3 regions of the Stutzerimonas sp. CXK-1 genome follow, and region 2 is predicted to be linked to each of the others. Evidence: predicted binding sites of a transcription regulator. Region 2 holds the regulator's gene; each other region holds the start of a gene.
What was found. Region 2 encodes FliA, which starts transcription of late flagellar genes. Its sites were predicted from a motif close to CTAAAGTTTNNNNNNNNNNNGCCGNTAA; they were not measured.
Positions count from the first base shown of each region.

Region 1: a site for FliA is predicted at 1,427-1,454, ahead of AC0KXH_RS03510 (methyl-accepting chemotaxis protein). Genes of this name have one in related genera too.
Region 3: a site for FliA is predicted at 1,175-1,202, ahead of flgM (flagellar biosynthesis anti-sigma factor FlgM). Genes of this name have one in related genera too.

Region 1 is NZ_CM173217.1:737,218-739,478, reverse strand. Features, by position in the region: gene AC0KXH_RS03510 (methyl-accepting chemotaxis protein) at 1-1,339, opposite strand, end outside; gene ampE (regulatory signaling modulator protein AmpE) at 1,557-2,261, opposite strand, start outside.
Region 2 is NZ_CM173217.1:2,574,176-2,576,436, reverse strand. Features, by position in the region: gene flhF (flagellar biosynthesis GTPase FlhF) at 1-89, shown strand, start outside; gene fleN (flagellar synthesis regulator FleN) at 175-1,005, shown strand; gene fliA (RNA polymerase sigma factor FliA) at 1,023-1,748, shown strand; gene AC0KXH_RS12045 (chemotaxis response regulator CheY) at 1,821-2,195, shown strand; gene AC0KXH_RS12040 (protein phosphatase CheZ) at 2,219-2,261, shown strand, end outside.
Region 3 is NZ_CM173217.1:1,394,189-1,396,449, forward strand. Features, by position in the region: gene AC0KXH_RS06610 (flagellar brake protein) at 1-242, opposite strand, end outside; gene AC0KXH_RS06615 (flagella synthesis protein FlgN) at 315-785, opposite strand; gene flgM (flagellar biosynthesis anti-sigma factor FlgM) at 814-1,050, opposite strand; gene flgA (flagellar basal body P-ring formation chaperone FlgA) at 1,248-2,003, opposite strand; gene AC0KXH_RS06630 (chemotaxis protein CheV) at 2,072-2,261, shown strand, end outside.

The DNA of each region.
Region 1 (2,261 bases), 1.8 Mb from region 2:
CGGTGGCGGCCATTTCGTTCATCGCGGTCGCGACCTGCTCGATCTGCGCGCGCTGTTCGCCGACCGTCTGGTTGCTCTGCCCGGAAACCTGCTCGACCTGCCCCGCCTGGCGCTCGACTTCGCCGACGGTATGGCCGACACGCTCGATCAGCTCGCGGATGCGCGCCACGGTCGCATTGAACACTTGCCCGAGTTCGCCCAGCTCGTCGCGGCTGACCACCTGGTAACGCACCGTCATGTCGCCATCGGCGACCTTGTCCATGATCCGGCCGAGCGCATTGAGCGAAGCCCGGGTCGAGACGTAGAAGGCGCCATACAGATAGGCAACCAGCAGGAACACCACCACCAATGCCGCGAGCAGCAGTCCCATCAGCAGCCGCTTGTCGGCCAGGCGCTGCTGCAGGCGCTGATCGAGGAAATCGAGCACCGCGTCGTTGAGTTCGTAGGTCTTGGCCATCTCGTTGTTGATGCGCTCATAGAACGCATCCCAGGGGCGGTCCAGTGCATCGGCGAGGATCACTTCATCCTGGATGATTTCGCTGCTCGCGCCCAGCGAGGCACCGCTCAGCGCCGCCAGCTCGGCCAGGCGCGCGCGCGCGGCCGACGAGCTGTCGACGGCGTCCTGCAGCTGCGCCTGGTACTGCGTCTGCAGTTTTTCCAGCTCCTGCACCAGACCATCGAGGATGTTGCTGGCCTCGGAGTTGAGATAACCCTGACCAAAGGTGTAGGCCCCCACGGCACGCCCTTCACCCAGCACCGAGGTGATGGTCGGCGTGACGCTGGTCAGCAGTTCGGCGAGCAGGCGCACTTCGCGCTCGGCATCCTGGCTGAGCCCCGACTGGCTGGCGATCAGCTTGATGATGACCTGCGAACTACCCAGCAGACTGCCGGCCATCGCCGCCTTGGATTGCAGCGATTGCTCGGCCTGGGCCTCGCCGAGTGCGCGTTGCATCTGATCGCGGCGGGTATTGAATTCGGTGACCTGCTGCGGATCGCTGCTCACCGGCTGCAACGCCTGCAGGCCGCTGGCCAGCCGCCCCTCGACATCCTGCAGGCGAGCGTTGAGGGTCTGCACGTTGCCGGTCTGGCCAATGATCGCCTCGACCTGCACCAGGTCGTGCCAGTCCTCCAGGTCGCGCCGCAGGCGAAGCGCGGCGCCGAGCAGCTCGAGGCTCTGCAGCTCGCTGCGGGTCCCGACGAATTCGCGATAGGAGTCGCGGACCAGATAGAAGTTGGTCAGCGCCATGGGAACGAAGAACAGAAGACTGACCAAGCTGAACTTCATGCCGAAGCTCAGGCGATTCATGAATGCGACTGCTGGATACAACAGGCTTTTCACACGACGTCTCCCAGGTCTTATTGGTATGTGCTTGCGGCATGGGGCCACAGCAGGGTTCGTCAGGAGGATCGAGCCGACTTATACGGGATATCGGTTGGGCGCTGTGTAACTTAAGGTAATGGCCAAATGACAGTGCAACGTCGCCAGGCAGAGGACCGCGTCGGAAGGCCCGTGCCAGAGCCTTCATCGACGGCAACGATGGCGAGGCATTCGTGCCTCAGAGGAGAATCACCCAGAGCGCGACGGCCGCGTACCAGAGCACCCGCGAGCGCACCAGCAGCGCCGCGAGGATATCCAGCCGGGCAACGGCGTCGTGCGATGAGCTTGCTGGCAGGTCGGCGGCCAGCGGGCCGGCCTCGGCCAGCAGACGGCACGCCGGGATGTCCCAGTTGAGCAGTTCCTGCAGCAGCACACGGCTGGCTGCGCTGAAGTTGCCGACCAGCGCGAAGCTCGCCACCAGCACGCGCACTGGCAGCCAGTCCAGGCCGTGGCGCAGCTGGGCGGCCTGTTCGCGCACCGCCTCGACCCGCGCATGCCGCTCGGCCAGCGCCAGCAGCCGGTAGGCCAGCGCCAGCATCGGCCCCAGCAGCAGGTACCAGAACACCACTGCGAAGAAGTCCTGATAACCGCGCCAGAGCTGCCGATGCTCGACCGCCCGCGACAGCTCGTCGGGGCTGTCAGCGCTCAGTTCGAGATCCCGTTCGGCCACGAGTTCGGCGGCTTCCAGATCACCGCGGCGCCAGGCGTCGCGGAACGGCCCCAGCTCGCGCTTGGCATGCCCGCGACCGAGCGAATAGAGCAACACCAGCAGGTGCAGCGGCAGCAACAGCCAGCCATAGGCCAGCGGCTGCAGCGCCATCAGCAGCAGGCCGAGCAGCAGTACCGGCAGCAGCACCAGGATCGCCAGTAGCAGCCAGGGCGC
Region 2 (2,261 bases):
GTTTGCAGTCGGACGAAGAGCCGAGCGAGGAAACCATGGCGGACATGTTCGCCGGCTTGTACAACGAATCGTCGCGGCGGGCGGGTTGAGCGCGCGCTGGCAATCGAATAAACCTGATGCGTCCGCAAGGCGCATCGTCGGCCCCTTGGGCCTGCTACATATGGGCGTTTGAAGATGGGTATGCATCCCGTACAGGTGATTGCGGTGACCGGCGGCAAAGGTGGCGTCGGCAAGACCAATGTGTCGGTCAATCTGGCACTGGCCCTGGCCGATCTCGGTCGCCGCGTCGTATTGCTCGACGCCGACCTCGGCCTGGCCAACGTCGATGTGCTGCTGGGTTTGACCAGCAAACGCACGCTGGCCGATGTGATCGCCGGTGAGTGCGACCTGCGTGACGTGCTCATCCAGGGGCCAGGCGGCATCCGCATCGTGCCGGCCGCCTCCGGTACCCAGAGCATGGTCCAGCTCTCGACCCTGCAGCATGCCGGTCTGATCCAGGCCTTCAGCGAGCTGGGCGATGAGCTCGATGTGCTGATCATCGACACCGCCGCCGGTATCGGCGATGCCGTGGTGAGCTTCGTGCGTGCCGCCCAGGAAGTCTTGTTGGTGGTCACCGATGAGCCGACGTCCATCACCGACGCCTATGCGCTGATCAAGCTGCTCAATCGCGACTACGGCATCAGCCGCTTCCGTGTGCTGGCCAACATGGCCCACGCGCCGCAGGAAGGCCGCAACCTGTTCGCCAAGCTGACCAAGGTCACCGAGCGATTTCTCGATGTCGCGCTGCAATATGTCGGCGCGATTCCCTACGATGAGTCGGTGCGCAAGGCCGTGCAGAAGCAGCGCGCCGTCTACGATGCCTATCCTCGGGCGAAGTCCTCGCTGGCGTTCAAGGCCATTGCGCAGAAGGTCGATACCTGGCCATTGCCTGCCACCCCGCGTGGGCACCTGGAGTTCTTCGTCGAGCGACTGATCAATCCAGGCACTGCCGGGAACCACGAATGAAAACTGCCGGATCCGCTATGTATTACAGCAAGGCACACGAAAAGGATGCGCAATATCGCCTGATCGATCAGTACGCCCCGCTGGTCAAGCGCATCGCCTACCACCTGCTGGCCCGCCTTCCGGCGAGCGTGCAGGTCGACGACCTCATCCAGGCAGGGATGATCGGGCTGCTGGAAGCGGCAAAGAAATACGACTCGGGCAAGGGCGCCAGCTTTGAAACCTACGCCGGCATCCGCATCCGCGGCACCATGCTCGACGAGGTGCGCAAGGGCGACTGGGCGCCCCGTTCGGTGCACCGCAACTCGCGCATGGTCAGCGAGGCGATCCGCGGCATCGAAGCCAGAACCGGGCGTGACGCTAAAGATCACGAGGTTGCGGCCGAACTTAAGTTGAGCCTCGACGAGTACTACGGGATTCTGGGCGATACGCTTGGCAGCCGGCTTTTCAGCTTCGACGATCTGCTGCAGGAAGGCGAGCACGGCGAACTGAACGAGGATGCCGGCAGCGCGCACCCGGAACCCTTCCGCGACCTCGAAGACGAGCGTTTTCAGCAGGCCCTGGCCGATGCCATCGCCAATCTGCCCGAGCGGGAAAAGCTGGTGCTGTCGCTGTATTACGACGAAGAGCTGAATTTGAAAGAAATCGGTCAAGTGCTGGGCGTCAGCGAATCGCGCGTAAGCCAGCTGCATAGCCAGTGTGCCGCGCGTCTGCGGGCGCGCCTTGGCGAGTGGCGTGCCGCCTGATCGACTGTATTGCTGCGAGACGTGCTCGGTTGCCGAGATTTTGGAATTACGGAGGTCGACTTGGACAAGAACATGAAAATCCTCATCGTCGATGACTTCTCGACGATGAGACGCATCATCAAGAACCTCTTGCGTGATCTGGGGTTCACCAATACGGCCGAGGCCGACGACGGCACCACGGCCTTGCCGATGCTCAAGAGCGGCAGTTTCGATTTTCTGGTGACTGACTGGAACATGCCCGGCATGAGCGGCATCGACCTGCTGCGCCAGGTGCGTGCCGATGAGCGCCTCAAGCATCTGCCGGTACTGATGGTCACCGCTGAAGCCAAGCGCGATCAGATCATCGAAGCGGCCCAGGCCGGGGTCAACGGCTATGTGGTCAAGCCCTTCACCGCCCAGGTGCTCAAGGAAAAGATCGAGAAGATCTTCGAGCGCGTCAACGGCTGAAGCAGCAACGCCGCGAGGGCACTATGACGCAAGCAGATCAAAGCCTGGCAGAGTTCGAAGCGACTC
Region 3 (2,261 bases), 1.2 Mb from region 2:
GGCTCGCTGGCCATCATCAGGCGATCACCATCACTGGGGATGAGCTCGTCGAAAGCGAGCCAGCCCCTGTCACGGTGAAGATCGATTAAATAGCTCTGATAGCGCTGATTGCGCTCCAGAAAGCGGATGCTGACAGGAACGTTGTTGTCCAGCAGCTGCTTGAGATTGGCCTGTATTTCGAGTGGGGCGGTCAGAACCTTCGGGGGTTGCGGACCGGCTTCGTCAAAGAACGGATTCGACACGTCCGCTGTTCTCCAGCACTAGGCAATGCTGCGTAACGGGCCTGGGCCCGAGCATCCTTAGAGTTGTAATGGTCACGCCTGGCTCAGCGGCCGGTGCTGGCTGCTTCTGGCGGTGGCGCCACGACGATTGTACAGGTCGGGCGTTTCGTTGCTGCCTTGCAGAATGGCGAGCAAGCTGCCGACGGCACCCTGATTGGCGCGAATCAGTCGCCCGTTGCGTTCGTTGGCGGCTTGGCAGTCTTGCAGCAGCGCCTCAAGCTCGGACGAGCGGGCCAGAATGGCGTCACCCTGCGAGGAGATCGAAGCAAACGCTTCCAGCCCGCTACGGTCATTGCTCAACTGGCGCTCAGTGAGCATCCTGCTGCGCTCGACGCCATGCTGACCGAGCAGCGCTAACAGAGGCTGCTTTTTCGTCAGAATAATTTCCAGCTCGGCCAGGTTTCGCTCGGCGAGTGCCGCGAGTTCGTGCTCGATCAGTTCGAGCAGTTGCTGGGCGGTATCGATGTCATCGACAAGTTGTTGCAGCAGATTATCGTCGTGCATTTCGAGCCTGGCTGGATCTACCTCGGGGTTACTGCTGCGATTCGAAGGCGGTCAGCTTGGCGGCCAGGCGCTTCGGATCGATCTCATAAGTGCCATCGGAAATCGCTTGGCGAATGCGCTCGACACGCGCCTGGTCGACGACCGGCTGCTGACTGAGCTGCTCGGTGGCCTGCTGCAGCCGCTGCGCTTCCGGGCTCAGCTGTACCGGCTCGCCGGCTGCAGCGCCGGTCTCCGGGCTGCTCACCGCGTTGTCGGAAGGTTGCATCGCAGTCGGGCGCTCACTGCCTTGAATCTGATTGCTACGGCTGGCGCCGGGGCCGGCGGGGCCATTGGGTCTGTTGAAGTCGATAACCATGATGCAAACCTCGAGAATCAGTACGCTTGCCTGGCTTTCGGCGTGGCGTGCTGAAACTTTAGTATTTTTTCTGGCGCCGCGGAGAAAAGCGTCGAGCCTGTGACGCGTTACATCGCGGCCTCGACCTGCCCGGGGCCGGTCACGCGAGCTCTGACTATACGCCCCGAGCGAAGATTCTTCACGCGGATCTGCTCGCCAGGCGCTCCGTCGGTTAACGCCTCGCCTGGCATGCGCACGTTGACCGATTGATTCCCGGCCGAGATAACGACCTGGTCGCCCCTGCGTATTACCTCGGCCAGCTCCAGCATTGCTGGCGTCAGCACCTGGCCTGGTTGCACGATGCGGGTGAGTTTGGTCCCTGCGACTTGCGCTGGGGTCGTCAGGTAACCCTGGGTGAGCAGCGAGATGTCGCGTTCCGCCTCGCTGATATCGCTATCGCCAAGTGCCGCGCCGCGTTGGAGGGCCTTATTGGTAACCAGGACCTTGCGGTACAGCTTGACCTGGGCTGGGACGAACACTGACCAGGGTGAGCTACCGCTACAGCTGACTCTCAAGGTCACGCGGCCCACTGGCTGATCGGGGCTTTCCAATTGTGCGCTAAGGGGTGCGTCGCAATAGGCCAGGCGCAGGCGCGGGTCGAGACGGCTGAAGTGAATTTCCCGCCGGCCGTCGATGGCGCTACGCTGTAAATAATTGTCCACTGCTTGCTCAAGAAAGCTGCGGGCGGCGTCGATAAGTTGATCAGGATGAGTCATGGCTTCGGCGTGCGCGCCGTTGCTGACGGACAATAGCAGGACCGGCCAGGCGAGTATTTGCTTACGCCTGGAGGTTAGATGTCGAGAAATAGTCATTCGCCTGTTCATGCCGTGTTGGTTGCAAAGTACATGCCCGCGTGGCGAACGTCGTTCATTTGATCAGAGAGGTCACTGGCATGGCCGGTGTTTTGGATTCGGTTAATCAGCGCACTCAGCTGGTGGGGCAAAACCGGCTCGAATTGCTGCTGTTTCGCCTGGACGGCGCGCAGCTCTATGGAATCAACGTGTTCAAGGTCAAGGAAGTGCTGCCTTGTCCCAAATTGACCCATATGCCGCAGTCAGCACCCGTCATTCGCGGTGTGGCTT